DNA from 2 places in the Stenotrophomonas maltophilia group sp. vghtpe118 genome. Region 2 is predicted to be linked to the other one. Evidence: riboswitches for the same ligand, from Rfam matches in the RefSeq annotation. Region 2 holds a riboswitch; the other holds the start of a gene.
The links. Region 2 has a riboswitch for glycine ahead of ACUDTM_RS10440 (trimeric intracellular cation channel family protein). Riboswitches for the same ligand answer to the same signal wherever they lie in the genome.
Positions count from the first base shown of each region.

Region 1: it holds a riboswitch for glycine, as region 2 does, so the genes downstream of both, gcvP (aminomethyl-transferring glycine dehydrogenase) here and ACUDTM_RS10440 (trimeric intracellular cation channel family protein) in region 2, are expected to answer to the same signal.

Region 1 is NZ_CP199672.1:1,598,776-1,606,458, forward strand. Features, by position in the region: gene ACUDTM_RS07505 (hypothetical protein) at 69-461, opposite strand; gene ACUDTM_RS07510 (siderophore-interacting protein) at 530-1,426, opposite strand; gene ACUDTM_RS07515 (multidrug effflux MFS transporter) at 1,568-2,794, opposite strand; glycine riboswitch at 3,094-3,196, shown strand; gene gcvP (aminomethyl-transferring glycine dehydrogenase) at 3,259-6,126, shown strand; gene ACUDTM_RS07525 (VOC family protein) at 6,220-6,630, opposite strand; gene ACUDTM_RS07530 (amino acid permease) at 6,817-7,683, opposite strand, start outside.
Region 2 is NZ_CP199672.1:2,277,566-2,285,248, reverse strand. Features, by position in the region: gene ACUDTM_RS10465 (sensor histidine kinase) at 1-934, shown strand, start outside; gene ACUDTM_RS10460 (MarR family winged helix-turn-helix transcriptional regulator) at 1,006-1,506, shown strand; gene ACUDTM_RS10455 (DNA alkylation repair protein) at 1,503-2,243, shown strand; gene ACUDTM_RS10450 (hypothetical protein) at 2,429-2,686, shown strand; gene ACUDTM_RS10445 (3-deoxy-7-phosphoheptulonate synthase) at 2,982-4,055, shown strand; gene ACUDTM_RS10440 (trimeric intracellular cation channel family protein) at 4,262-4,879, opposite strand; glycine riboswitch at 4,964-5,067, opposite strand; glycine riboswitch at 5,081-5,170, opposite strand; gene ACUDTM_RS10435 (GIY-YIG nuclease family protein) at 5,211-5,477, shown strand; gene ACUDTM_RS10430 (nuclear transport factor 2 family protein) at 5,549-5,980, shown strand; partial or broken gene ACUDTM_RS10425 (hypothetical protein) at 5,984-6,435, shown strand; gene ACUDTM_RS10420 (NAD(P)/FAD-dependent oxidoreductase) at 6,516-7,683, opposite strand, start outside.

The DNA of each region.
Region 1 (7,683 bases), 680 kb from region 2:
CCGCAAGGATCCGCCCCTTCTCCGTGTTGTAGAGCCGAGCCATGCTCGGCTCTACAGATTCGGCGCGATCAGCTGTCCTTCTTCGCCGCCATCGCCGCGGCCAGTTCCGCCTTGAATTCCTCGAAGGTCTGGCCCTTCTCTTTCGCTTCGGCGTGCGCGGCGTCGCGCAGCGCATCGGAGTACATCAGGCGCACCGGCGTGCCGTTGCGCTCGTGCAGTTCACCGGCCTGCATGATCAGCGCCAGTACCTGTGCGGCGGAGTCACTGTGGCCGGCGATACGGCCGTCCATGCCCAGCACCCATTCGCCGTCGCGGCGCACGACACCGGCCAGCAGGGTGCGCTGCGCGTCGCGCAGTTCGGCATGCGGCTCCACCGGCGAGGCCTGGGCAGCGGCCTTGTTGGCGGCCTGCTTTTCCTGGCGACGGCGCTGGTCGCGGCGGGTCTTGGAGCTGGTGGACATGGTGCAATACCGCTGCGAGGGGGGCGCAAGGATAGCGCACCCCACCCGCCACGCCGCTTCACACCCCCTCAATCCAGCACTTTGCCGTGCCGCCAGTAGCCCATGAAGCTGATCGCGCGGCGATCCAGCCCGCAGTCGCGGACCAGATGACGACGGATCGCCATCACCGCCGCTGCCTCGCCTGCCACCCAGGCATACAGCGGCCCGACCACGCGGGTATCGGCCTGTTCCCAGAGGATCTGCGTATCGACGTCGATCTCCTCCGGCGCATCGCCGGCAGCCACGCCCGAGGCCGCTGCCAGCCGCGCCTGCACCGCCTGCAACAGAGGCGCCCCGTACGCCGCGCGCCCGCGCGGCAGCCAGACCAGCTCGGCGGAAGCCGGTGCCTTCAGCGGCACCGCGTCGCCGGCCTGCGCCACTTCCAGCAGCGCCAGCGTACGCGGCGGATCCACCATGGCCGCCAGTTCCTCAAGAATGCCGGCCACCGCCGGTAACGCGGTTTCATCGGCCACCAGCAGCACCTGGCCGACGCCGGCCGGCGGCTTCCATTCCCAACCTTCGCTGCTGTCGGCACAGTCGGCATCGGGAGCCAGCAACACCACACGGTCGCCGGGGCGTGCATGGATGGCCCAGCGCGAGGCCGGCCCGGTCTCGCCATGCAGCACGAAATCAACATCGACTTCGCCCAGCTCTGCACGCAGCTGGCGGATGGTATAGGTGCGCATCGGCGGGCGCTGATCGTCCGGCAGCGCCCGGTAGCGGGGATACCAGTCCTCGCCGCTGGGCACCTGTGGCAGGTCCTGCCCGGGCAAGGGGAAGAATACCTTGATGCGCTGGTCCGGGCCTTCGGTCTTCATCCGCGCCACGTCGGCGCCGGTGAACACCATGCGGTCCAGGGAAGGGGAAAGAACGCGGCGCTCCTTCAGCGCCACCTCGAACAGGCGGTAGGTCTGCTGCGCAGCCATGGCGAAACCTCATGCAACGACATTGGGTCGGCTGGCTGTCGTGCACCCACGCACCGGCTGGCTGGAATGCCCAGCCTAGTCCGGCCGTTCCCTGCCGCAAGTGTTTCGGGCATCGCGGCCCACCCTACCCCTGCGCGCTGCTCAGTGACCCGTGCAGGCTGCCTGCGCCGCGCGCTCGCGCTGGTGTTCCCAGTACCAGAACACGAAACCGGCGCCGAAGAACGCCGCCTGGCCCAGTGCCAGGTGCAGCGGGCTGCCGCTCAGCAGTGGTGACACCACGCCGGCCACCACGGTGCTGATCATCAGCTGCACGAAGGCCTGCAGCGACGAGGCCAGGCCGCGCTGATGCGGGTACATGTCCAGCACCGCCAGCGCCAGGATCGGGAAGATCAGCGCCATGCCCATGCCACCCAGGAAGATCGGCAGTACCGCCCATGGCAGCACGAACTGTGGCGACAGCACCACGTAGCCAACGTTCAACAGCACTGACAATGCGCAAAGGCCGAAACCAATGGAGACCTGGCGGGTGGGCGTGGTGTGCCCGGCCATGCGCCCGGACAGGAATGAGCCGGTGGTCATGCCGCCGATGGTCGGGATGAACAACCAGGCGAAACCGCCCTCGCCCAGGTGCAGGTGCTGCATCACGAACACCGGCGCCGAGGAGATGTACAGGAAGATTCCACCAAAGCCGATGCTGCCGGCCAGCGCCAGGCGCAGGAAGCGTGGATTGAAACCGATGCGCACGTAATCACGCAGCAGCACGCGCGGCGACAACGGCACGCGCGCTTCGACGGGATGGGTCTCGGGCAGGTAGCGTGCAGTGGCCGCCAGCAGGACCAGCCCGAACACCACCAGGAACCAGAAGATCAGCGGCCACCCCGCGCCACTGAGCAGGATCCAGCCACCGATGATCGGCGCGATGGCCGGGGCGATGCCGAACAGCATGGACACCTGGCTCATCAGCCGCTGCGCGTCATGGCCGTGGTACAGATCGCGGATCACCGCGCGGCCGACGATCATGCCGACACCCGCCGACAGGCCCTGCAGCGCACGGAACGCCAGCAGCGTGGTCAGGTCGGTGGACAGTGCGCAGCCCACCGAGGCGCCGACGAACACCACCAGGCCACCGAGGATCACCCGCTTGCGGCCCCAGGCGTCGGACAGCGGACCGTGCGCCAGGCTCATCAGGCCGTAGAACAGCAGGTAGACGCTGATGGTCTGCTGCACCGCCACCTCGTCCACCGCCAGGCGCTGGGCCAGCTGCGGGAAGGCCGGGAAGATGGTGTCGATCGAGAACGGGCCGAACATGGCCAGGCCGGCAAGCAGCAGGGCCATGCGGCGGGTGGAGGGAGCAACAGCGGCGGTCATGGGAAAGGCGTCCGGCAGGGCCATGCGCGGCACGCACGGCGGGCGCCGGTCCCTGTCTGCAGGGAGGGCGCCAGATGAATTCGGGTATCTGGCCATCATAGGTGGGGATTGCGCCTGATGCCATGCAGCGATGCACAAAACGCACGTCCGGGCCATCGGCCATTCAGGCGCAGCGGCCAGGCCCGTAGACGGCCAGCGGGCCCGCAACGGGCTATAATCGGCGGGCAACACGGTGGGAGAAGCGGAACACCGCTGCCGAAGGCGCAACGCCCGTAATCGCTCAGGCCCGATACCACCCGTAACAGAACTCTGGAGAGACCGGTTCGATCCGGCGCCGAAGGGGCACGAAGCTGCGGTTTTCCGCGCTTCCAAACTCTCAGGCAAAAGGACAGAGGGGCGCCCCGCAGACCGCCGACCGGCGGCTTGTGCCCGTGCGTGTGCCCTTTCCTGACGGATCCTTCGCCATGTCCCAGAACACCCCTTCCCTGCGTGAGCTCGAGCACCACAATGCGTTCGTCGAGCGCCACATCGGCCCCAACGATGCCGAGATCGCGCAGATGCTCGACGTCGTCGGCCACGCGTCGCTGGATGCGATGACCGATGCCATCGTGCCGGCCAAGATCAAGTCGCCGGCGCCGCTGGCGCTGCCGGAGTCGATGACCGAAGTGCAGGCACTGGCGAAGATCCGCGCGATCGCCGACAAGAACACCGTGCTGCGCAGCTTCATCGGCCAGGGCTACTACGGTACCCACACCCCGAACGTGATCCTGCGCAACATCCTGGAAAACCCGGCCTGGTACACCGCTTACACCCCGTACCAGGCCGAGATCTCGCAGGGCCGCATGGAAGCGCTGATCAACTTCCAGACCCTGTGCGCCGACCTCACCGGCATGGAGATCGCCAACGCCTCGCTGCTGGACGAAGCCACTGCCGCCGCCGAAGCGATGACCCTGGCCAAGCGTTCGGCCAAGTCGAAGTCGGACACCTTCTTCGTGCACGACGCCGTGCACCCGCAGACCCTGGAACTGCTGCGCACCCGCGCAGAACCGATGGGCATCGTGCTGCGCGTCGGCACCCCCGCCGAAGCACTGGAAGCGGAAGCCTTCGGCCTGCTGCTGCAGTACCCGGACACCTTCGGCCAGATCGGCGATTACAAGGCCCTGGTCGAGGCCGTGCACGCACGCGGCGGCTTGGTGGCCGTGGCCACCGACCTGCTGGCGCTGACCCTGCTGGCCGCACCGGGCGAATGGGGCGCGGACATCGTGGTCGGCAACAGCCAGCGTTTCGGCGTGCCGTTCGGCTTCGGCGGCCCGCACGCCGCGTTCATGGCCTGCCGTGACGCCTACAAGCGCTCGATGCCGGGCCGCCTGATCGGTGTCTCCATCGATGCCCAGGGCAACCCGGCCTATCGCCTGACCCTGCAGACCCGTGAGCAGCACATCCGCCGCGAGAAGGCGACGTCGAACATCTGTACCGCACAGGTGCTGCTGGCGGTGATGGCCTCGATGTATGCGGTCTACCACGGTCCGGAAGGCCTGACCCGCATCGCCCGGCGCACCCACCGCCTGGCTTCGATCCTGGCTGCGGCACTGCGCAACGCCGGCGTGCAGGTCGGTGGCGACTTCTTCGACACCCTGCACATCACCGGCGTGCATGCCGATGAGATCCACGCCAAGGCACGCGCCGCCGGTTACAACCTGCGCGCGATCGACAGCGACTCGGTCGGCATCAGCCTGGACGAGACCGCCACCCGCGCCGACGTGGTCGCGCTGGCCACCGTGTTCGGCGCGCAGGCTGACGTCGAGGCGCTGGACGCCAGCACCGCCGACGCGCTGCCGGCCGGCCTGCTGCGCCAGTCCGCGTTCCTGACCCACCCGGTGTTCAACACCCACCACAGCGAGCACGAACTGCTGCGCTACCTGCGTTCGCTGGCCGACAAGGACCTGGCGATGGACCGCACGATGATCCCGCTGGGCTCGTGCACCATGAAGCTCAACGCCACCGCCGAGATGATCCCGGTGACCTGGCCGGAGTTCTCGCAGATCCACCCGCTGGTGCCGGCCGACCAGGCGCTGGGCTACAAGGAACTGATCGACACGCTGGAAGCGATGCTGGTCGAATGCACCGGCTACGACGCGGTCAGCCTGCAGCCGAACTCCGGCGCGCAGGGCGAGTACGCCGGCCTGCTGGCGATCCGTGCCTACCACCGCTCGCGCGGCGAAGGCCACCGCGACATCTGCCTGATCCCGGACTCGGCACACGGCACCAACCCGGCCTCGGCGCAGATGTGCGGCATGAAGGTCGTGGTGACCAAGACCGATGCCAACGGCAACGTCGACGTCGAGGACATCCGCCTCAACGCCGAGAAGTACAGCGACCGCCTGGCCGCGATCATGATGACCTACCCGTCCACGCACGGCGTGTTCGAGGAAGAGGTGGTCGAGATCTGCGAGATCATCCACAAGCACGGCGGCCAGGTGTACACCGACGGCGCCAACATGAACGCCCTGGTCGGCGTGGCCAAGCCGGGCAAGTGGGGTTCGGACGTTTCGCACCTGAACCTGCACAAAACCTTCTGCATCCCGCACGGCGGTGGTGGCCCGGGCGTGGGCCCATGCGCGGTCAAGGAGCACCTGGCCCCGTTCCTGCCGGGCAAGCTGGGTGACAACGGCCCGGTCGGCATGGTCAGCGCGGCCAGCTTCGGCAGTGCTTCGATCCTGCCGATCAGCTGGATGTACATCGCGATGATGGGCCGCGAAGGCCTGCGCAAGGCCACCCAGGTCGCGCAGCTCAACGCCAACTACATTGCCAAGCGCCTGGCCCCGCACTTCAAGACCCTGTACACCGGCCGTAACGGCCTGGTGGCGCACGAGTGCATCCTGGACGTGCGCCCGCTGGAGAAGACCAGCGGCATCGGCGCCGAGGACGTCGCCAAGCGCCTGATCGACTTCGGCTTCCACGCCCCGACCCTGAGCTTCCCGGTCGCGGGCACGCTGATGGTCGAACCGACCGAGAGCGAGTCGCTGCACGAGCTGGATCGCTTCATCAACGCGATGATCCAGATCCGAGAGGAAATCAGCGCGATCGAAGACGGCCGCCTGGACCGCGAGGACAACCCGCTGAAGAACGCGCCGCACACCGCCACCGCGGTGACCGCCAGCGAGTGGACCCACGCCTACCCGCGCGAACTGGCCGCCTTCCCGCTGGCCAGCCTGAAGCAGAGCAAGTACTGGCCGCCGGTGGCACGCGTCGACAACGTGTACGGTGACAAGAACGTGATGTGCGCCTGCATCCCGGTCGATGCCTACAAGGATGATGAAGTCGAGGCTTGATTCCTCACTGCATCGATAAAGAAAAACGGCCCGCGCAAGCGGGCCGTTTTCATGAGGGCGTGTGAACCAGGGTCCACACCCACAGTTACCCGATCACGGGTCCGGCATCTGTCCCAGGCTCAACTGCCACGATACGCCGAAGCGGTCCTGCACCCAGCCATAGCGGTTGCTGAAGTCGTAATCACCCACCGGCATCAACCAATGGCCGCCCTCGCCCAGCACGCGTGCCGCACGCTCGAACTGCTCGGCACCGGAACACTCGACGAACAGCGAGATCGACGGGCTGAAGGTGAAGTCGTGCACATCCAGGCTGTCGAAGCACAGGTAATGGGTGCCACCGAGCAGGAAGATGGCCTGGCGGACCTGTCCGGGTACGCCGGCGCCGGCCCCCTCGGGGTGGCGTTGCAGGGCCAGCAGGCGGAAATCGGCAAAGGCTTCGGCGTACAGGGCCAGCGCGGCCTCGGCCTGGCCGGTGAACATCAGGAAGGGACGGCTGCGCAGCATGCGGTACTCCTGGTCGACGGGCCGCTGGCGGCCCACACGATCAGGATGGCACGGCGGATGTATGCCGGCTGTAGAGCCGAGCCCGCGCTCGGCTGGCGACTACGCGAACAGCAGCCGACCACAGGGTCGGCTCTACAGAAACTACAGCAACCGCAGCCGACCGTAGGGTCGGCTCTACAGCTTCAGTCACGCCTCGCGCATGCGCCGGGCGATGGCGCTGCCGGCGGCGATGGTGGCGGTCAGCGCCACCATCGACAGGAACTGCAGGCGGGTGTGCGCCTCGCTCAACAGCAGGCCGAAGATCAGCGCCAGGATCGCCAGCGCGCAGCAGGTCAGCCACGGGAAACCGGCCATGCGGAACGGCAGCCGGGTACCCAGGCGATCGGCGCGGCGGCGCAGTACCAGCTGCGAAACCAGCGACAGCGTCCACACCAGCAGGCAGGTGGAACCGACGATGTTCAGCAGCACCGGCAGCACCCGGTCCGGGAACAGCAGTTCCATCACCGTGGCCGCAAAGCCGAACAGCACGCTGGCCAGCACGGCGATGACCGGCACCTGCCGCGGATCGGTCCAGCCCAGCACGGCCGGTGCTTCGCGGCGCTGCGCGAGCGAATACATCATGCGCGAGGCGCCGTAGAGGTTGGCATTGAGTGCCGACAGCAGCGCGATCACCGCGATCAGGGTGATCGCAGTGCCGGCGCCCGGAATGCGCGCTATGTCCAGCACGGCGGCGAACGGCGACTTCAGTGCTTCGCTGGTCCAGGGCACCACGGCGATGATCACGCTCAGCGAGCCGATGTAGAACACCAGGATGCGCCAGGCCACGGTACGGATGGCACGGGCGATGCTGCGTTCGGGATCTTCGGTTTCGGCCGCCGCAACGGCGACGATTTCGGTGCCGCCGAAGGCAAAAACGACAACCAGCAGCGCCGCACCGATCCCGGCCAGGCCCTTCGGTGCGAAACCGCCGTGTCCGGTGAAGTTGCTCAGGCCAGGTGAGGTGACCTGCGGCAGCCAGCCCATCAGCAGTGCCACGCCGATGGCAATGAAGGC
Region 2 (7,683 bases):
GCAGTGGCCGCCGTTCGAACTGGGGATGCGGCAAGCCGATGGCCGATGGCGGGTGGTCGGCAGCGACCACAGTGACCTGGCGGCCTGGCGCCGCCAGGTGATGCTCGCCCTGCTGGGCGGTGCGATCCTGCTGGCCCCTCTGGCGGCGTGGGCGTCGATCCGGTTGGGGCGCCCGCTGCGACGCCTGGCTGAAGCCAGCGCACGGGTCGACCTGCAGGCCGAAACGCCATTGCCTGATGACGGTCCACGCGAAGTGCAGGTACTGGCCACAGCGATCAGCACCGGTCGCGAACGTCTGCGCGCCCAGGCACGGGACATGACGCATATGCTGGCGGCCGTGGCGCATGACCTGCGCACGCCCTTGACCGGCCTGCGCCTGCGCGCGGAGTTCGCTCCCGCGCCACAGGCCGCCAGGATGGTGGCAGACATCGAGCGCATGGATACGATGATCGAGCAGGTGCTCGACTACGCACGCGGTGAGCTGCAGCCGTTGCAGATGCGGATGCTGGATCTTTCAGCGCTGCTGGAGGACTGCGTGCAGGCGGCGCTGCTGCGCGGGGTCGACATTTCCCTTCAGGGCCCGGATACGTTGCCGTGGCATGGCGATGCGCTGCTGCTCCGGCGCGCGGTCGACAATCTCATCGACAACGCCGAGCGCTACGCGGGCGCCGTGGAGCTGTGGGTCGCCACGGCGGGTGATGGAGTGCAGCTGGACGTGATGGACCGCGGCCCTGGCATCGCCGAGATCGATCGCGCACGCCTGCTGCAACCGTTCCAGCGCAGCGAGGGCTCGCGTAGCCGCGCCACCGGGGGCGCCGGACTTGGACTGGCCGTGGCTGCCAACGTGGCGAAGCGCCACGCGGGCGAACTTCAGCTGTTGCACCGCGAGGGCGGGGGGCTGATCGCGCGGCTGCTGCTGGGACGCACTTCCTGAGTCAACTCCGATTTGCTTCCACTGGCCACTCCTCCATATGATTAGGCGCCTAATCATGAAGTTAGGAAAGGATGATCGAAGCCAAGCATCAGGCGTTGCTGGAGGAAGCGCAGCGGCGCGGCCACGCCAACATCGCGCAGCTCCGCCTGTGCTTCCAGCTGCTCTCGTTGTCCTCGTCGATCGATCGCGACTGCGCTGCACGGTTGGCACCGCACGGGCTCAGCGAGGGTCGCTTCATCGTGCTGTTCCTGCTGCACGGGGCCGGCGGCGCACTGGCGCCGCACGCGCTGGCCGAGCGCGCTGGCGTGACCCGGGCCACCATCAGCGGCCTGCTCGATGGCCTGCAGCGCGAAGGCCTGCTGCAGCGTCGCAGCGATGACGAGGATGGCCGTCGTCTGCAGATCGTGTTGACCGCACCGGGCAAGCGTTTGGCCGAGTCGCTGTTCGAGCGGCACACTCAATGGATCAGCGGCCTGTTCAACGGCCTGGATGCTGATGAACGGCAGCAGCTGTCACAACTGCTGCACAAGGTCTGGCAGCACACGGACACCGGGCGGGAAGCCGCCGCATGAGCACGCCCATTCCCGCGGAACGGCTGCGTGCACTCAACAGCAGTGGTGCCGCTGCCACGCATCTGGCCGAATGCCTGGCAGTGGATTTCGCCGCGCTGTTGCAGGGGGTGGCACCTGTGCTCGAGCCGGAAGCGCTGCAACGTATGCGCGACGCCTCCGGCAAGGGCATCACCCAGCGCATGGCGCTGGCGGCGCGGTTGCTGCACGAAGCCGGCCAGGGTGATCCCGCGCACTGGCAGGCACACGCATCAGACACCGTGCGTGGCTGGGCCTGCTACCTGATTGGCAGCGATGCCAGCGCGGCGCTGCCGGCCAAGCTGCGGGCGATGCGTCCGCTGGCTGACGACCCGCACTTCGGCGTGCGCGAATGGGCATGGCTGGCGCTGCGCAGCGACATCGTTGCCGCACCGTTGCAGGCGCTTGAGTACCTGCAGGTGTGGACGCAGGAAGCATCGCCTTACCTGCGCCGCTTCGCCTGCGAAGCGCTGCGCCCACGAGGCGTGTGGTCCACGCATATCGCGCTGTTCAAGCAGCATCCAGAACTCGCGTTGCCGATGCTGGAAGCAATGGCCAACGACCCGGAGCGCTACGTGCAGGACTCGGTCGGGAACTGGCTCAACGATGCCGGCAAGACTCAACCGCAGTGGCTGCGTGAGCTGTGCGCACGATGGCAACAGCAGCACCCTGGCGATGCCAATGCCTACATCCGCAAACGCGCCATGCGCTCGTTGCGGTAGTGCCGGCCGCTGGCCGGCAACCTCATCAACCTCAAGGAAGGCCTTCCATGTCCTACACCCTCATCGAGCTCTACACCGCTCTGGCCACCTTGTAACAGCGCCTCCGGAGGCGCACGGCACATGCGTCTGTCACCCGGACGCGGTAAACAGGACATTGCCCATGTCCATCCGCAGGGAAGTTGATCATGCAGAGCACGCTCCAGGTAACGCTGTACGGCCCGCAGGGCGATACGCCGGCACTGCAGCTGCCGCAGATGGAAGGGCCCTCGGTGGCCATCCCGGAAGCGGTACTGCGCCGGCTGGTGTCCGATCTCTACACCACCCGTTCCCTGCTCAATCCCGAGCAGCTGGACGAGGCCCGGCAGGAGCTGGACCGCGTGCTGGAGCGCTGGGCCGACATCCACGAAGGCCTGCTGCTGGACGTGGAAGTGCATGGCAGATGAGCGACCTTGCACGGCGGCCACCGCGTGGGCTGCGCGGTCAGGCGCATCACTGAACCGCGCGCCCAGTTGCGGATGAAACATTTTGCACTGCGCAAAAGCTGTGCTATCAATAGATCCCATGAACGCAGCCGCCACCCGCTTTTACTGGTATTACTTTCCGAAGCCACTGGCGGAGGAAGGACTGCGCTCACCCTGAAGAAAGCTTCAGACGCATTCCCGAAAGCCGCCAGCGAACCTGGCGGCTTTTTTCATGCCGCCACGCTGGGGACCCCCAACGTTCCGGAGATCTCCTGCAATGCCCCCGCACACCGACGACCTGCGTATCCGCACCATCGAACCGCTGACACCGCCCGCCCAGCTGCTGGCGATGCTGCCCTGTGACGATGAGGCTTCCGACACCGTCAGCGCCTCGCGCGCGGCCCTGCACCAGATCCTGCACGGCCGTGACGACCGCCTGGCGGTGGTGGTGGGCCCGTGCTCGATCCACGACCCGAAGGCCGCCATCGAGTACGCCCAGCGCCTGAAGCCGCTGCGCGACGCGCTGGCTGGCGAGCTGGAAATCGTCATGCGCGTGTACTTCGAGAAGCCGCGCACCACGGTGGGCTGGAAGGGCCTGATCAACGACCCGGACCTGGACGGCAGCTTCAGGATCGACAAGGGCCTGCGCGTCGCCCGTGGCCTCCTGCGCGACATCAACAAGCTCGGCCTGCCGGCCGGTGTTGAATTCCTCGATGTGATCTCGCCGCAGTACATCGCCGACCTGGTGGCATGGGGCGCGATCGGCGCACGCACCACCGAAAGCCAGGTGCATCGCGAGCTGGCTTCGGGGCTGTCGTGCCCCGTCGGCTTCAAGAACGGCACCGATGGCAACGTGAAGATCGCCGCCGACGCGGTGGGTGCGGCATCCAACCCGCATCATTTCCTGTCGGTCACCAAGCAGGGTGGCACTGCCATCGTGTCGACCACCGGCAACCCGGATTGCCATGTGATCCTGCGCGGTGGCAAGCAACCGAACTACGACGCTGGCAGCGTGGCTGAGGCCTGCCAGGTGCTGGCCAAGGCCAAGCTGCCGGCGCGCCTGATGATCGATGCCAGCCATGCCAACAGCCTGAAGAACCCCGAGAACCAGCCGAAGGTGATCGACGACATCGCCGCTCAGATGGAAGACGGCGAACAGCGCATCGTGGGCGTGATGATCGAGAGCCATCTGGTCGGGGGCCGCCAGGAACTGGTGGAAGGCCAGCCGCTGGTCTACGGGCAGAGCATCACCGATGGCTGCATCGACTGGGACACCACCGTGACCGTGCTGGAGCGACTGGCTGCGGCCGTGCGTGCCCGTCGTGAAGTGAAGGTGTCCGAAGCGGCGTGAATGAAGCCGCCTGATGGCGGCACGTGTGTGGATGGCGGCCAGCGCCTGCGGGGGTGCGGCCGCGATCAGGGCCGGCCGGAGTTGGAGACCGGCCCATCTGCACCGGCGATGCGCCTGGCGCTGCGCATGAGCGACAGCGCCAGGTACATCGCCGGGGTGGTGCAGTCGATCCGCGCCCAGCATGGAACCCCAGGCGAACGCGAACCTCAATGCACTTCGTCGTGGTACACGAACTTCGGCATTTCCCAGCGGTAGTGGATCGCCATCAGGCGCAGCGCGAAGCCGCCGCCGAGGCAGCACAGGATCGCGGTGGCGTCGGCCACGCCCCACTGCAGCAGCAACAGATACGCCGCGCCGGTCAGCAGCGCGATGATCGCGTACAGCTCCTTCTGGAAGATCAGCGGCACCTCGTTGCAGAGGATGTCGCGCAGCACGCCGCCGAACGCCCCGGTCAGCATGCCGGCGATCAGCACGATCGGCATCGCATGGCCGGCTTCGCGCGCGATCGAGCAGCCGATCAGGGTGAAGGCGATCAGGCCCAGTCCGTCGAGTACCAGGAAGGTGCGGCGGAAGTGGTGCATCCAGCGTGCCACCCAAGTGGCGATCAGCGCCGCGCATACGGTGAACCCCAGGTACTCGGGATGCTTCACCCAGCCCAGCGGGTAGTGGCCGAGCAGGATGTCGCGCAGTGATCCACCACCGAGGGCAGTGACACAGGCGATCATGACCACACCGAACAGGTCCATGCGGCGGCGGCCGGCAGACAGTGCACCGGTCATGGCTTCGGCGGAAATGGCAATCAGGTAGATGATGGACAGCAGCATGGAACAGGCTCCGGGCGCGGTGGGGCCGGCCATGCGCAACTGCCACCACTGCCTGCGCAATGACGGGATGACGATGACCGGTGCCGCTCCCGCTGTCCTTTTGCCTGAGAGTTCAGCGGCGTTGGCCGCGTGCCCCTTCGGCGGATCGTCCCGGGCATGCCCGGTGACCTCTCTCCAGCTCGGCGAGTCGAATGCATGGTTGGTGGGATTCCAGCCCACCGGCCTGAGCGATCATGGGAGCCTGCGCCTTCGGCGGGCGCCAGCGCGGCGCCTCTCTCCTGCATTCGGGCGCCAGTATATCCGCTGCAGTGCAGCACGGCATAATCCAGGCATGGCCCCTTCCGCCCGCCCGTGGTTCCTGTACCTGCTCGAATGCCGCGATGGCAGCTATTACGCCGGCATCAGCACCGACGTGGACGCGCGTTTCGCCGCCCACCAGGCCGGCAAGGGCGCGCGCTACACCCGGGCCCGGCCACCGCTGCGCGTGCTGGCCGTGCGCGAATACCCGGACCGGGCCGCCGCCTCACGCGCCGAGTGGCAACTCAAGCAGCAGCCCCGCGAACGCAAGCTGGCCTGGCTGCAGGCGCCGGTCCTGTAGATCCACGCCACGCGTGGATGGGCTACCCGGCCCATGCGATGATCGCCCCGCGCCCAGAGCTGGAGACCCGGATGTCCACGATCGCCCTGCTGTTCGCTCTTTCCGCAGCAACGAGCCCTGCCGCCGACCCGGCCACCATCGCGGCCATCGAAGCCACCTGCCACGACTACGTCGACGGCCAGCTGGAGGCCGACCCGCAGCGCGTCGCCCGCTCCCTGCATCCGGACCTGGCCAAGCGCGCTGTGCTCGGCGATACACCCGACGAACGCCTGGGCCTGCGCCGGATGTCGAAGGAAGAACTGGTCTCGCTGACGAAGCAGGGCGCGTTGAAGACCCCGAAGGATCAATGGGATCGTCGCTGCACGGTGCTGGACGTGACCGGCAACGCGGCCTCGGTGCGGCTGGAGACCCCCTGGTTCGTCGATTACTTCCACATGGGGCGCTTCGACCAGCGCTGGGTCATCGTCAACGCGTTGTGGTATCCAAAGCCGAAGGCACAGTGAGCGATGCGTGCCGCCGGCAAAGCATGGATCTCCGTCGTCGTGCTGGTCGCCGGCATCGCGCTGCTGCCTGGCCTGCTGTACCTGCTCGGGCTGGCATTGGCAGGCGGTCGGCCGAAGCCGGCCGACCGTGCGCCCAGTGGTGTGGCTGCGTGTAGCAGCGAGCCACGGGCGGGATACCAGCCGATGAACCCCTGGCGCTTTACCGCCCAGTTCTTCGACAAGGACGCGATGAAGAAGGTGCCTGAAGTGGAGCGGGAGGCCTTCTGGATTGCCGGCGCTACCTGTGGCGGCAACCGCAGCGCGGCATGCTGCGCTGGCATCTCAGCAGTACCGCACTGACGATCTGGATCACCCGGCATTGGAGTGCCGCGCAGATTGCCGACACCGCGAGGAAGGAGGACTTCTGCCGGACCTGGTCGAAACGGCGGGTGTCCGGTGGCCCGATGAACCAGTAGATCCACGCCATGCGTGGAGGGTGTTGACGAGGTCAGAGCCCTTTCCTGCGGAAAGGGATCCGACCCCGTTGCGTGCAGCCCTACCGCCTTGGCCGCCGGTCGTCGCGGTCATCACCGAAGATGATGCGCGCACTGCGCTGGTAGCTCCAGTACGCGACCGCCCAGTTCAGCAGCACCACGATGCGGTTGCGGAAGCCGATCAGGAAGAACACATGCGCGGCCAGCCAGAACCACCACGCCAGCACACCCGACAACTGCAGGCGGCCCGAGTGCACGATCGCGGCCATGCGGCCGATGGTGGCGAGGTTGCCGTAGTCGGCGTACTTGAACGGACCGGGCTCGGGCTTGCCGTGCAGCCGTGCGCGGATCACCTCGGCCACGTATTTGCCCATCTGCTTGGCGGCCGGTGCCACACCGGGAACCGGCTTGCCGTCGGCCTGGCTCAGTGCGGCCAGGTCGCCGGCCACGAACAGCTCCGGGTGATCGGGCAGGGTCAGGTCCGGTTGCACCGGCACGCGTCCGGCGCGGTCCAGTGGCACGTCCAGCGTGCGCGCCAGCGGTGAAGCGGCCACGCCGGCGGCCCAGACCACGGTGCGCGCCGGTATGAACTGTTCGCCGAGCTTGAAGCCCTGGCTGTCGATGTCGCTCACCGGGGTTCCGGTCAGCACTTCCACGCCCAGCTTTTCCAGTTGGCGGCGCGCCTTCAGCGAAAGCACATCCGGGAACGAGGACAGCACGCGCGGCCCAGCCTCGACCAGCCGCACCCTGGCGCTGGCCGGGTCGATGTGGCGGAATTCGTTGCGCAGCGTGTGGCGCGCGATCTCGGCCAGGGTGCCGGCCAGTTCGACACCGGTGGGACCACCACCGACGATGGCGAAACTCAGCCACGCCGCCTTCTTCGCCGGATCCGGTTCAGCCTCGGCGCGTTCGAACGCCAGCAGCAGCTTGCGGCGCAGCGCGATGGCATCGTCCAGCGTCTTCAGGCCGGGCGCATCATCGGCCCACTGATCGTTGCCGAAGTAGGCGTGGGTGGCGCCGGTGGCCAGCAGCAGGCTGTCGTAGTCCAGCGTGCTGCCATCGGCCATGCGGATCTGCCGCGCCTGCTTGTCGATGGCCACCACTTCGCCGAGGCGGACTTCCACATTGCGCTGGTGGCCGAGGATGTGGCGCAGCGGTGCGGCGATATCCGGCGCGGACAGGCCGGCGGTGGCCACCTGGTACAACAGCGGCTGGAACAGGTGATGGTTG